One region of the Halomonas huangheensis genome, then DNA from elsewhere that is predicted to be linked to it. Evidence: predicted binding sites of a transcription regulator. Region 1 holds the regulator's gene; each other region holds the start of a gene.
What was found. Region 1 encodes sigma-54, which starts transcription at its own class of promoters, with help from an activator protein. Its sites were predicted from a motif close to TGGCACNNNNNTTGCTNT; they were not measured.

Region 1 (3,481 bases):
GACGATGTCGGCGTCCGGTGGTACACCACGCTTGAAGCCGAAGGATTCCACTGTCAGCGTCAGACGGCCTGCAGTATGTCCAGCAACCTGTTCGGCGATTCTGGCTCGGAGCTCATGCACCGATAGCCGTGTGGTGTCGATCACCAGGTCCGCGACGTCACGGATACCGGACAGTGCCTGCTCTTCACTATCGATGGCTTCGGCCAGCGTCATGTCGCTGTAGCGTGTCAGCGGATGGCGGCGTCGAGTGTGGGAGTAGCGTTCGAGCAGTATCCTTGCATCACTGGTCAGGTACACCACCTGGCAGTGCAGAGTTCCTTGCCTGAATTCCTCGAGCATCGCTGGGAAGCGCTGCAGAGCTTCCGGAAGATTGCGAGCATCAATGCTGACAGCGATGCGCTTCGAATGTCCGTTTTCGAGTTCGCCGACCAGCGAGCCCAGCAACATGGCCGGGAGATTGTCGATGGCATAGAAACCCAGATCCTCAAGCGCCTGCAATGCAACGGATTTGCCTGAACCAGATCGGCCACTGATGATCACGAGTTGCATTTACAGTCTCCCGCTCAAGGGTCGCCAGGGCGATGCCTGGCAATGAGTGACAAAATGACGGTGACGGAAGGGCGCAGCGGCAGCCGGTACTCAGCCGTCGCTATCCCGGGCGGAGGCACTGCGAAGAATAGCCTCCTGCAACCTTTCGTGCAGTTCGCGCTGTGAGCCAGCCTGGCGCAACCGCTGGCGAGTCTCCGCGTCGTTCATCACGCCGGCGACCTGGCCGAGTAGGGCGAGGTGAGCCTCGTCGGCTTCCTCGGGCACCAGCAACACGAAGATCAGATCAACGGGTTCTCCGTCGATCGCATCGAAATCAATGGGGTCCGCCAGCTTTAGAAACCCGGAGATCGGTGCCTTGCAATGCGGATTACGCGCATGCGGAATGGCAACTCCGTTACCGATCCCGGTACTGCCGAGGCGTTCTCGGCCAATCAGGCGGCTGAATACTTCCTGGCTATCCAGGCTAGGCGTGTTTTGGGCGATGAAGGTGCTGAAGAACTCCAGCACCCTCTTCTTGCTACCTCCCGGCACATCGAACAGCGTGCGCTCGGGAGGGAGAATGGCATCCAATGTCATGAGGAATCAGCGAAGTCCAGCGCCCTGGGCACGGGCTTGAGATTTTTCCTTGTGCTTGACCAATTGGCGGTCAAGCTTGTCGGCTAGTGCATCTATGGCAGCGTACATGTCGCCATCCTGGGCGTCGGCATGCAGGTCAGCACCGGCAGCATGGAGTGTACAGGCAGCAAGTTGGCGCTCCTTTTCTACAGATAACGTCACCTGAACATTGGTGATGTTGTCATAGTGACGCTCCACTCGAGCGAGCTTTTCTTGTACATAGTCACGCAGCGGGTCGGTCAGTTCGACGTGATGGCCGGTGATATTGACTTGCATGACAGGCTCCTTGCTCTAGCAATGGTAGATCGATTGTAACCCTTTTTGCCGCCTTGCAAACCCCCTGAGCACAAGTCCTTATCAAGCCTTGACAGATGAGGTTCTGGTGGTCATGGGGAATAGGTAGAGAACTGCTCGATCTGGGGCAGTGGGCGATGATCAGCGCAGACGTTTACGCTCACTGGATGATGGTATGTGCATGGCCTCACGGTACTTGGCAATGGTCCGTCGCGCGACATGAACACCATCTTCGGCCAGCAGCTCCACCAGTTTGCTGTCAGAGAGCGGCTTGCGTGGAGGTTCGTCCTGAACCAGCTTCTTGATTCTGGCTCGGATGGCAGTGCTTGAATGGGCATCGCCGTCGTTGCCGACCTGGCTGGAGAAGAAGTACTTGAGTTCGTACACGCCGCGCGGAGTATGTACGAACTTCTGGGTGGTTACGCGAGAGATGGTTGATTCATGCATCTCAACCTTCTCCGCTATGTCAGCGAGAATCAGAGGCTTCATGGCGGCTTCGCCCTGCTCAAGGAAGTCCAGTTGGCGCAGCATGATCTCACGGCCCACCTTGAGCAGTGTGTCATTACGGCTGGAGAGGCTCTTGAGCAACCAGCGTGCTTCCTGAAGATGATCCTTGAGGAACTGGTTGTCCTGGCTGCGGTCCGCACGACGAATCAGAGCTGCATAGTCGGGCTGAATGCGCAGGCGCGGCATGGCTTCTGGATTGAGCTCAACCTGCCAGCCTTCACTGCCATGGCGCACGATCAGGTCGGGTACCACATAGTCGACGTTGCTGTCGCCGAAGCTGCTGCCTGGTCGAGGATCAAGGCTGCGGATCAGTTCAATGACACTGTCCAGCCCGTCATCGTCGAGTCCCAGACGTCGCTTGAGCAGGCGCCGCTCGCCACTGGCCAATGCTTCGAGAAACTGACGTACCAGACGTCCGGCCTGGGGCAGTAGTGGAGTCTCTCGGGGCAGAGTGTCGAGTTGCAGCAACAGGCACTCACGCAAGTCGCGAGCGAAGACACCTGTTGGCTCAAACAGCTGGAGCCGCTTGAGAACGGCTTCAACTTCTTTCAGCGAAAGCTTGTCGAATCCTTGTTGCTGAAGGCCCTGGTGGATTTCTTCGAGCGGTTGGTTGAGATAGCCGTCGATGTTTACTGCATCGATCAGTGATTCGGCGATGCGCATGTCGTCAGCATCGATGTCGAGCATTGCCAATTGCCAGCTCAAGTGACCCTGCAATGACTGTGAGGATGCCTGACGTTCGAAGTCGGGGCCTTCGCCACTGCCGGCAGAGGAACTGCCGGAGTCCTGGTAGGTATCCGACCAGTCGCTATCGATCGAAAGTTCGCTCGGTATCTCGTCGGCCCAGTCATCTTCCGGTGTTTCGCTGGCGGTCTGCTCGCCGAAGTCGTCTTCCAGCTCCAGCATGGGGTTGGCCTCAAGGGCCTGTTGAATCTCCTGGCGAAGATCCAGCGTAGACAGCTGCAGCAGGGCGATTGCCTGCTGCAGTTGCGGGGTCATGGTGAGCTGCGTACCCAACCGCAGTTGCAGTGACGCCTTCAGGGCCATGCGAGAGGTCCGTTGCTGATGACAGAAGGCTTTACCCTACTCATCAGAAGTATGCCATGCAAGTCCCTTGCCAACATGGCGATAAAGCGTTGACTTTTTTGAGCAAGGCTGGTGGGGATGCCTGGTCCAAGCTAAAAGCCAGGAGCGGAGGGTAGCTATAAGCTGTAAGCCATAAGCGGTAAGTAACCTCGCAAGTGGTGAGCTTTCGACTACGCTCGATCTTGAATCCCGAAGGGCTTCTGTCTGTGCTCTATGCGGCGGTGTTGAATAGCTCGTTACTCGACGCTCACAGGCTCGGTGCTTATAGCCTGAAATTCTCGCCCAGATACACTTCGCGGACCCGTTTGTTGGCGAGAATGTCGTCGGCATTGCCTTCAGCAATGATCTGGCCATCACCGACAATATAGGCGTGATCACAGATATCGAGGGTTTCACGGACGTTGTGGTCGGTGATCAACACCCCGATATT
Region 2 (3,481 bases), 270 kb from region 1:
TCTCGGGATAAACCGTCAGTCGCAGGGGAGGCCCACGCATGAACTTGCTGAACAGTCCGTTGTTGCAGAATTTGACCGCCCGCGACCGAGTCTTTGACTTTCTGGTGCCCGAGGAGTCTCCGGTCGATGTCCGTCATGGCCCCATTCTCTACCTGGAGGACGTCTCGGTCAGCTTTGATGGCTTCAAGGCGATCAATAACCTCAACCTGACCATCGATGATGGTGAGCTGCGCTGCATCATCGGCCCCAATGGGGCCGGCAAGACCACCATGATGGACATCATTACCGGCAAGACACGTCCGGATACCGGCAGTGTGTGGTTTGGCAGCCGACACAACCTTCTCAACATGAATGAGCCCGAAATCGCCCGCCTGGGCATCGGGCGCAAGTTCCAGAAACCGACGGTGTTCGAGGCACTGAGTGTATTCGAGAATCTTGAACTGGCGATGGCTATGGATAAGGGGTTATGGCCGACGCTGCGCGCACGGCTGACCACGGAGGTGCGCGAGCGAATCGATGAGGTGTTGGCAACCATTGGTCTGGTCGAGCTGCGGCAGCGCCAGGCGGGCATTCTGTCTCATGGTCAGAAACAGTGGCTGGAGATTGGCATGTTGTTGATGCAACGACCGCGCCTGTTGCTGGTCGACGAGCCCGTCGCCGGGATGACTGAGCAGGAGATGGAACGCACCGCTGAGCTGTTGACCGGACTTGCGGGGCGTCACTCGGTGGTCGTGGTGGAACATGACATGGGATTTGTGCGCTCCATTGCGCGCACCGTAACGGTGCTACATCAGGGGCAAGTGCTGGCCGAAGGCAGTATGGATAGCGTCTCCAGTGATCCCCGGGTCATCGACGTCTATCTGGGTGGTGAAGAGGAGGTTGCCTGATGCTCAGTATCAAGGGGCTGGACCAATTCCATGGCGAGAGCCATACGCTTTGGGATCTCGATCTGGAGGTGCCCAGGGGGAGGTGTACCTGCGTCCTCGGCCGCAATGGTGTCGGCAAGACCACACTGATGAAAGCGATCATGGGTGAGGTCGCGATACAGAAAGGCCAGATACGCTTCGATGGCGGGATTGCCCTCGAACGCGAGCGTCTTGAAGCGCGCTCTCGGCTGGGCATCGGCTATGTCCCGCAAGGAAGGCAGATATTTCCGATGCTGACGGTGGAGGAGAACCTTCGCACCGGACTGGCTGCACGTCGCGACAAGGTTCGCCATGTGCCTGAGCGCATCTTCGAACTGTTTCCGGTGCTCAAGGAGATGCGTCATCGCCGTGGCGGCGACCTTTCCGGTGGCCAGCAGCAACAATTGGCCATTGGCCGTGCTCTGGTGCTGGAGCCGCGGTTACTGATTCTTGACGAGCCAGGAGAGGGGATTCAGCCCAATATCGTGACTCGTATCGGCGAGGTGATTCGCCAACTGATTGCCGAAGACGGGCTGACGGTGCTGTTGGTCGAGCAGAAACTGCCTTTTGCGCGACGCTACGCTGACCATTTCGTGATTCTTGATCGCGGGCGACGCGTCGCCGGGAGTCGGATAGCCGAGTTGGATGATGAGGTGGTCAAGCAGTATCTGACGGTCTAGGAGCGGTCTGAACAACTGCTTGAGCAGGCGAATCACGGCATCCCGTGGTGCTGGTGTGCCAGCCCGGTATCAATCCTCATATATCACTCAGATGCTGCGGCTGCGCGCTCCAGTCTCGTTGTGTTTCATCCTGCTCGGCGACTTCGTCACATCGCCCCCAGTAGCCTCAAGGGGCAGGAGCGCGGTGCTCTATGTTGGTGCGGCATGTGCCGTCTCGCACCTTGCTGGTGCTGTTGTGGCAATTCTCTGTGCAGGAAATGTTGTCTGGTATAACTATATATAATTGATATTAAACAATAAAATTGTTTGTTTTCCAATCTGGTACGGGCGTTGCACCGCAACTGGGCATGGAGTCACACCTCTCGGCTGCGTACAAGCAGGCAGGTGTCGGGACTCCGGTCATGAATCAGGAGTCATATGACTGCGCAGCAACGACCGCCACAGCCCGTGTCATCAAAGCCCATGACATCAAGGCCCGTGCCATCAGCATCCATGCTGTCACAGCCTTGGTCACGCCAGTCGTTGGATGTTTCAGGACACCGTTTCGATGACCTGAGGCGCTGGGACGCTTCTCTGCAATTGGGATTTGTTGCCAGAGATGGCGTGACGCGCATGCGTGATATGCGCCACCACGGGCCGCTACGTGTCCAGCGTCCATTCTATCCAGAGGGTCCGAACGGATCCTGTCACGTCTATCTATTGCACCCACCCGGAGGCCTGGTCAGTGGTGATGCCCTGCGTATCGAAGCCCGTGTGGAATCGGGGGGGCGCACGTTACTGACCACGCCTGCAGCCAATAAGCTCTATCGTGCCGACCGCAATGGAGTGGCATGGCAGCAGGACACTCTGCTCCAGGTCGACGACGACGGACTGCTCGAGTGGCTACCCCAGGAAACGATTGCTTTCGATGGCTCGCGAGGATGTCAGCGGACGCGAATCGAGCTGTCCGGCAGCGCACGTTGCCTGGGTTGGGAACTGTTGGCGTTGGGGCGACCGGCCAGCCAACTGCCGTTTGTCTCTGGTCGCCTGGAGCAGCATTTCACGATTGTCCGTGACGGGATGCCGTTATGGATTGAAAGGCAGCCACTGGACCCGACTCATCGGCGTTTTCGGGGTAGCTGGGGTCAGCGAGGTCATGGCGTTCAGGCAACGCTCTGGGCCGTTGGGCTGGAGGATGGCCAGGCGGCAGTCGAATGGTTGCGAGAGCGGCTCGAGGCACACCAATGCTGGGCGGTTACCTGGCGGCACGATGTGCTGTTGTTGCGTTATCTCGGTGACTCGCGCGGCGACGCCTGGCAGCTGCTGGAAGAGGCCTGGCACCTGTTGCGCCCGAAACTCGCTCAACAGCCTGCTTGTATTCCGCGTATCTGGCGAACCTGAGTATGTGGAAGGCAGTGCACGTTGGAGGAAAAACCGGTTGCAGGAAAGGAGTGGGTCAGGAAGCGATGAATAACGTATTCGAACACAGGGGATATACGCGATGGAGCTGACGCCCAGAGACAAGGACAAGCTGCTGCTGTTTACCGCGGGATTGCTGGCTGAGCGCCGGCGGGCCCGGGGACTCAAGCTCAACTATCCCGAAGCGGTGGCCTTGATCAGTTGCGAGATCATGGAAGGTGCCCGTGATGGCCGCTCGGTGGCCGAGATGATGAGCGAAGGACGGCGCATCCTGACCCGCGATGATGTCATGGACGGTGTGGCCGAGATGGTCGACGAGGTGCAGGTTGAGGCGACGTTTCCGGACGGTACCAAGTTGGTGACCGTACATAACCCCATCACCTGAACAGCCGCATCCAGAATTCTGGCTACGCGTCGTGAAACACGCTTCCTGAGTCAGGGCTCTTGAATCATGCATAGTCCTGCCACTTCGCGTGGGAGCCAGTAGCTTCAGGAACC
Region 3 (3,481 bases), 1.8 Mb from region 1:
TAGACAACCTGGCCACCCTGCTCCATACGGAAGAAGCCCTGACCGCTGATCCCCAGGTCCAGGCTACGGTTGGTGGTTTCGAGGTTACCGGAGTTGAAGTTCTGCAACACCGCCGATACCTGGGTCCCCAGACCCACTTGTGAATTGGCAAAAACATCGGCGAACTGTGCACTACCGCCCTTGTAGCCCACGGTCTGGGAGTTGGCGATATTATTGCCCAGCACATCGAGGCTATTGGCAGCGGCGTTCAGACCGCTCAGCGCTTGTGAAAAACCCATCAGTCGTTCTCCCTGTAGTTTGCATCCATGCAATGCGCCCTTCCGCTCGCGCCCTGCGTAATGAGATGGTTCGGAAAGACTCTCGTGGTTGGCATCGATCCTGGATCTGTTGCTGCAGGCATGTCCCTAGAGGATCTGCCGCACCTCATCCAGCCCTACCTGGCCATATACCGCGCCCAGGTCCAGCATGACCTCACCATTGGCATCCGCCGGTGTTACCCCACCGACGATGGCGTAGTTGAGGGCCGAGACAGCAATCTTCTCGCCTTCGGCACCTGTCGCGTCGAAGGACACCTGGTAGGCGCCATCGACCGCCGTGGCGCCATCAGCGGTCATTCCATCCCACTGGAAGGACTCGACGCCGGCCGCGGCCGGGCCCAGGTCGTAACTGTTGATCACTTCGCCGGATTCGTTGGTGATGGTGGCCTTGACGCTGGATGCCGGCTGACCCAGTTCGATGCCGAATGGCGTGGTCACAGCCTTACCATCCTCGGTCGTGGTCAGCAGCAGACGATCACCAGGGACCAGCACCCCTTCGCCGATCAACTGCGCGGCCTGCATCGCCTGACCGGCGTTGATCTGACCATTGATCACTTCCAACGAAGCGTTGAGGTCCTCGATACCGGCCACCGTGTTGATCTGCGCCAGCTGAGAAGTCATCTCGCTGTTGTCCATCGGATTCATCGGGTCCTGGTTCTGCAGTTGCGTCACCAGCAGGGTCATGAAGTTGTCGTTCAGCTCATCGGATGCCTTGCTCGAACTGGCGCTGGCGGTGGTCGCGTTGACACTGTTGTAGACGTTGGAATCAATCGTGCTGGCCATGATCATCCTTCTCCGAGCGTCAGGGTCTTGAGCATCAACTGCTTGCTGGTGTTCATCACCTCGACGTTGGCCTGATAGGAACGTGAGGCAGAAATCATGTTGACCATCTCGGCCACCGGATCGACATTGGGCATCTGCACGTAGCCCTGCTCATCGGCCAGCGGATGCTCGGGGCGATACTCCAGCCGCAGCGGCGAGGGGTCCTCGACCACCTCGCTGACCGCAACGCCACCAATACCACTGCGAGAGGAGGCGCGAGCCTCGAACATCACCTGGCGCGCACGGTAGGCCTCTCCATCTGGTCCAGACACGCTATCGGCGTTGGCCATATTGCTGGCGGTCACATTCATGCGCTGTGACTGGGCGCTCATCGCCGATGACGAGATATCAAAGATCGAAAACATGGACATGAGTAGATTCCTGGTTATCCCACCATGCCGCCAGAACGCTAGCGCTCGGGCTGCATGGCCTGCTTGAGGCCCTGGATGCGACTGTTGATGATGGTCAGCGCCGCCTGGTAGCGCACCGAGTTGTCAGCAAAGGCGCTACGTTCACGGTCCATGTCGACCGTATTGCCATCGAGGCTCGGCTGATCCGGTTCGCGATACAGCAGATGCCGGGAATCGAGCGCCGAGGGCGCTCCCTCTCCCGCAAGATGATGGCTGGAAGTACGCGCCAGCTTGAGTCCCGGCTGCATGGCACCACGCGTGGCATCTTCCAGCGCACGGCTGAAATCCATATCCCGCGCCTTGTATCCTGGCGTGTCAGCATTGGCGATATTGCTGGCCAGTACCTTCTGGCGCTCCTGACGCAGCGCCAGTGCCTGTTGGTGAAAGGCGAGTGAGGCCTCGAGCTGATCGAGCATCCCGATGCTCTCCAATGGCTGGTTGCAAATGGCCTGTTGCAGATGGCTTGCTGCAAAAGACCGAGTTCCGACCATGGAGACTAGCCGGGACCCTGTCACGACAAAGCGCAAAACAACCCGCTTTCCTGACGCCATTTCCACCGATGGCGGAAATTCACCAGCGCTAGACTCGCTTCAGGCCCTGTACGAAGTGAGCAGACAACGTCCCCCCGCCTACTCAACGAGGGTTTCCTCCAGGAGCACGCCATGACCACAGCACTGAAGGTGTGTCTGACGCTATCGATCATGTTGCTGGCGTCTTTCCTCGGCGGTACGGCCAGCGCTGACGACAACGACCCGAACATGGCTCGCGTGGAGCAGTTTCTGTTCGAACAGTTGGTGGATTCCGGTGTGGCTCCCGAGAACATCGAAATCGACGTCTTCCCCCCGGCGGCAGCACTCGACACCTGTCAGCACAGCGAACCTTTTCTGGCACGCAACGACACCCGCCTGATGGGACGAGTCTCTGTCGGGCTGCGCTGCGGCGCGGAAGCTCATCGCGTGCGATATATGCAAGCCGAACTGCATGTCTATGGCGAACGAGTGATCGCCGCGCGTGATATTGCCCCTGGCGAGATGATTCGCGCCGATATGCTCACCACCGAACGCGTCGACTTCAGCCGCCTGCCGGCACAATCGGTTACCGATCTCAACGCCGCCATCGGCCAGCAGGCACGCCGTCCTCTGCGTCAGGGTCAGGGCCTTTCCGCCTACGCGCTAAGCGCTCCGCAGCTGGTGGAACGTGGTCAGAGGGTCAGCATCGAAGCCAATGGCAGAGGCTTCCGTATCCGCCGCCAGGGCGAAGCACTGGATAACGGCGCTCAGGGTGATATCGTGCGTATCAGGATGGCAAACCGGGAAATTGTCGAAGCTCAGATCACCGGCCCGGGCGCGCTGACAGTCGCCTTCTAGCTCTCCACCAGCCCGGAACCCACTCGACACCTAAAGTTCTCCCGCAGCTCGCCGATAACCAAAGCAACACCTTCCGCGCACCCCGGAACATGAGGCCAGGCCCGTGAAAATCGACCCGCAGATCCCGCTGACTCGTCCATCCCAATCGGAGTCCGCCAGAGATGTCCGTACGGTGGATAGCAGTACATCGCTGAAGCCCACCGATGGCGAGCCATCCAGCATGGTTCACCTGAATGGCGATAGCCGACAGGACATTGATGTCGAACGAGTGGCAGAAATTCGTGATGCCATCCGCGAGGGTCGACTGGACATCAATCCGGAACGCATTGCCGATGGCTTGATCGATAGCGTGCGAGATCTGCTTGGGCAGGAAAGGAAATAATGAGCCTGAAACTATTGCTCAGTCAGCAGCACGCCCGACTCGGCGATCTGCTGGAACTACTGAAAACAGAGCAAGCATGTCTGGTGGCGGGCCGGGTCGATGGTGGGCAGTTGCAACAGCTGGCCAGGGACAAGACCGTACTACAGCAGGCACTGGCCGATACCGAACACAAGCGCCACCAGG
Region 4 (3,481 bases), 600 kb from region 1:
CGATCCTCATCATCCATCAGAATGACCATGCGCCCTTGACGAATGTCTTCAACGAGCTCGGCGATCGGGGCAATGCCCTTGCTTGAGGAGTGCGACATGAAGTCTCCCTTGAAACCAATCGGAACATCAAGCGGCGCAATCCAGGTGGCGCCAGCAAATGCCGGAAACGGCGTCAGGTTACCGTGGCAGAACGCCATGCGCCAGTAACGCCGGATTATTCAGCCTTCAGGCTGCTCACAAACCCGATGAGTGGAGGCGGGCCTGCTTCACTTCTTCTCAGGGCGGGCAAGGATACGCCAATCCTGCCCCAGAGCGCGAATATCGACAATCTCCAGGCGCCGCTGCTGATCCATACGTTCGATGCCGGGCAGTGCCAGCAATGGACGCGCTTCACTGCCGAGTAGTGTTGGTGCGACATACAGGCGCAACTCATCAACCAGATCGGCATCCATCAGCGCGCCGGCCAGGGTCGCGCCGGTTTCCACCAACAGTTCATTGCACTGCTCATGCTGAGCCAACCAACCCAGCAGCACCGTCAGATCGACGCGACCATCACCTCCTGCGGGCAACTCGATGACTTCAGCGCCTGCGTCTTCGAGCCTCGCTCGGCGCGGACCTGCCATGCCATCAACGGCCACGACCAATGTCCGTCCCGGCTCGGTCAAACAGGCCGCCGCCAGGGGCATGCGCAGTTGACTATCCACTATCACACGCAGCGGTTGACGGGCCGAAATTGCCTCAGCATCATCCAGCCCCAATTGCTCGGCACGCACGGTCAAGCGGGAGTTGTCGAAGATGATCGAGTCAACGCCGCTGAGAATGGCACAGCTTTCGGCACGCAAACGCTGCACGTCGCGGCGGGCCTCCGGGCCAGTGATCCACTGAGATTCCCCTGAAGCCATGGCGGTCCGTCCATCCAGGCTCATCGCCTGCTTGAGACGAACCCGCGGCCGCCCTTCCAGCATGCGCATGATGAACCCTGCGTTCAGCGCTCGTGCATCGACTTCCAGGCAGCCAACTTCTACCTCGATACCGGCATCACGCAGCTTCTGGCTTCCGGTGCCGGCGACCACCGGATTGGGGTCTTCCATCGCCACCACAACCCGCGCCACACCAGCCTCGATCAACGCCTCGCAACACGGACCGGTACGGCCATGGTGAGAGCAGGGCTCCAGCGTCACATAGGCCGTCGCTCCCCGCGCCGAAACACCTGCGTCCCGCAACGCATGGATCTCAGCATGTGGTTCACCGGCCCGCAGGTGGAAGCCCTCACCAACCCGCTGCCCGTCCTTGACCAGCACACACCCGACCCGCGGGTTGGGCATGGAAGTATAACGACCGTGCCCTGCAAGCTGCAGGGCACGGGCCATCCATTCATGATCCAGCGCCGTTGTCATCGGCCATCCCCACGCGTCGATCCATCCGGAGAGAAGCCTGGCTCCTGCGCAAGACGATCGATCTCGGCTCGGAACTCATCGATATCCTGAAAACGCCGATACACCGATGCGAAGCGAATATACGCCACCTGGTCCAGGCGCTTGAGTGCGCCCATGACCTCTTCTCCGACAACCCGTGCGTGTACTTCGCGCTCACCGCGAGCACGTAGTTGCTGGCGAATACGTTCTACGGCCGCTTCGATGGATTCGGCACTAACCGGACGCTTTTCCAGCGCACGCAACATCCCCGCACGCAACTTGGCTTCATCGAACACCTCTCGAGTGCCGTCAGCCTTGATGATACGCGGCATCACCAGTTCAGCGGTCTCATAAGTAGTGAAACGCTCGCCGCACTCAGCGCACTGACGACGACGGCGTACCTGGTCACCTTCAGCCACCAGTCGAGAATCGGTCACACGGGTATCTTGGGCGCCGCAGAATGGGCAGTGCATAGTTGGGCTATCCAGCTCTAATCCTTGTTCCCCTAGTGTACCGGTTGACGGACGCTGCGGACAGTTCCCGCGCACCTGGCATGACTTGTGCTTGTCATGAACAGGAACATCTCAATGCTGGATACTCTAGTCGTGCAGGGGCTGTAGCGTGAATGCCACTCGCCGACACCCGATTCGGCCAACTTCCATGACCGGGAGAACAACATGTCGATCGATGCCCCTCTACCGCCACCGCCATCCCGCGATCAGTTCGAGCAGCGTGCCACCCTGCTGATCGACATGCTCTACGGCCAACGCCGTGACGAAGTCATGCGTCGATTGATGCGCCTGATCGATGCCCATCGCGATGACCTTGCGCACTTGCATGGTGCAGGTCCAGCGCCATTATGGAGCCAGGCGGACCAATGGCTGATTGTCTACGGCGACTCGCTGCTGGAGGACCAACGTCCACCGCTGGCGGTACTAGACGAGTTTCTGCAGCACCGTCTCGGTGACGTCTTCAGTGGTGTGCACGTGTTGCCTTTCTTCCCCTGGAGCAGCGACGACGGGTTCTCGGTCATCCACTATCGCGAGGTCAATCCCACCCTGGGCGATTGGCAGGACATCCGCCGCCTGGCCGGACATCGCGATCTAATGGTCGATCTAGTGCTCAATCATGTCTCACGGGAATCACTGTGGTTCGCCGACTATCTCGGAGGCAGTCTGCCCGGCCGCGATTTCTTCATCGAGATGGATCCCGACACCGAGCTCTCCGATGTCGTTCGTCCGCGCAGCTCACCGCTACTGGTGCCGGTATCCACCCGGCGCGGTTTGCGTCACCTGTGGGCGACCTTTTCCGAGGACCAGATTGATCTCAACTTCGCCAACCCGGATGTGCTGCTGGAATTCGTCGGTATTCTGCTGTTCTACCTTGAGCAGGGCGCACGGATCATTCGGCTCGACGCTATCGCCTATCTGTGGAAGCACCCGGGCACCAGCTGCATTCACCTGCCGGAAACCCATGCGGTGGTCAGATTGCTGCGCTTGATCGTCGATCACCTGGCGCCCGGAACCCTGATCATCACCGAGACCAATGTGCCCCATGCCGAAAACATCAGCTACTTCGGTCTTGAGCGATTGTCGTCGACAGAAGAAACCAGCCGACCCGACGAGGCACACCTCGTCTATCAGTTCACCCTGCCACCATTACTGCTGCATACGCTGACCAGCGGTGAGGCCAGCACTTTGGCGCGCTGGCTGACGAGTCTTCCGCAGCTACCACCGGGTTGCAGCTACCTCAACTTCACCGCCAGCCACGACGGCATCGGTGTACGCCCGCTGGAGGGTTGGCTGGAGTCGCATGACATCGAAGCCTTGATGGCACTGATGCAACGCTTCGGGGGATTCGTCAGCATGCGCAGCCATGCGGATGGCAGCGATAGTCCCTACGAGCTGAATATCACCTGGTTCGACGCCATGAGCGGTACCCGCAAGGGGCTGGATCCATGGCAGGTCGAACGCTTCCTGCTCAGCCAGCACCTGATGCTGGCCCTCAAGGGTATTCCGGCGATCTATCTCCACTGCCTGACGGCGACCCAGAACGATCACGAAGGT

Region 2: the regulator sigma-54 is predicted to act here: its motif matches at 1,905-1,922, upstream of AR456_RS08475 (urease accessory protein UreD).
Region 3: the regulator sigma-54 is predicted to act here: its motif matches at 2,157-2,174, upstream of flgB (flagellar basal body rod protein FlgB).
Region 4: the regulator sigma-54 is predicted to act here: its motif matches at 1,965-1,982, upstream of AR456_RS04680 (sugar phosphorylase).

Annotation. Positions count from the first base shown of each region.
Region 1 is NZ_CP013106.1:1,622,352-1,625,832, forward strand. Features, by position in the region: gene rapZ (RNase adapter RapZ) at 1-549, opposite strand, end outside; gene ptsN (PTS IIA-like nitrogen regulatory protein PtsN) at 640-1,125, opposite strand; gene hpf (ribosome hibernation-promoting factor, HPF/YfiA family) at 1,132-1,440, opposite strand; gene AR456_RS07295 (RNA polymerase factor sigma-54) at 1,600-3,012, opposite strand; gene lptB (LPS export ABC transporter ATP-binding protein) at 3,314-3,481, opposite strand, start outside.
Region 2 is NZ_CP013106.1:1,891,470-1,894,950, forward strand. Features, by position in the region: gene urtC (urea ABC transporter permease subunit UrtC) at 1-42, shown strand, start outside; gene urtD (urea ABC transporter ATP-binding protein UrtD) at 39-887, shown strand; gene urtE (urea ABC transporter ATP-binding subunit UrtE) at 887-1,585, shown strand; gene AR456_RS08475 (urease accessory protein UreD) at 2,078-2,965, shown strand; gene ureA (urease subunit gamma) at 3,066-3,368, shown strand.
Region 3 is NZ_CP013106.1:4,553,629-4,557,109, forward strand. Features, by position in the region: gene flgE (flagellar hook protein FlgE) at 1-278, opposite strand, end outside; gene AR456_RS19780 (flagellar hook assembly protein FlgD) at 405-1,100, opposite strand; gene flgC (flagellar basal body rod protein FlgC) at 1,103-1,510, opposite strand; gene flgB (flagellar basal body rod protein FlgB) at 1,549-1,965, opposite strand; gene flgA (flagellar basal body P-ring formation chaperone FlgA) at 2,212-2,916, shown strand; gene flgM (flagellar biosynthesis anti-sigma factor FlgM) at 3,020-3,298, shown strand; gene AR456_RS19805 (flagella synthesis protein FlgN) at 3,298-3,481, shown strand, end outside.
Region 4 is NZ_CP013106.1:1,022,779-1,026,259, reverse strand. Features, by position in the region: gene ribBA (bifunctional 3,4-dihydroxy-2-butanone-4-phosphate synthase/GTP cyclohydrolase II) at 1-98, opposite strand, end outside; gene ribD (bifunctional diaminohydroxyphosphoribosylaminopyrimidine deaminase/5-amino-6-(5-phosphoribosylamino)uracil reductase RibD) at 267-1,397, opposite strand; gene nrdR (transcriptional regulator NrdR) at 1,394-1,888, opposite strand; gene AR456_RS04680 (sugar phosphorylase) at 2,093-3,481, shown strand, end outside.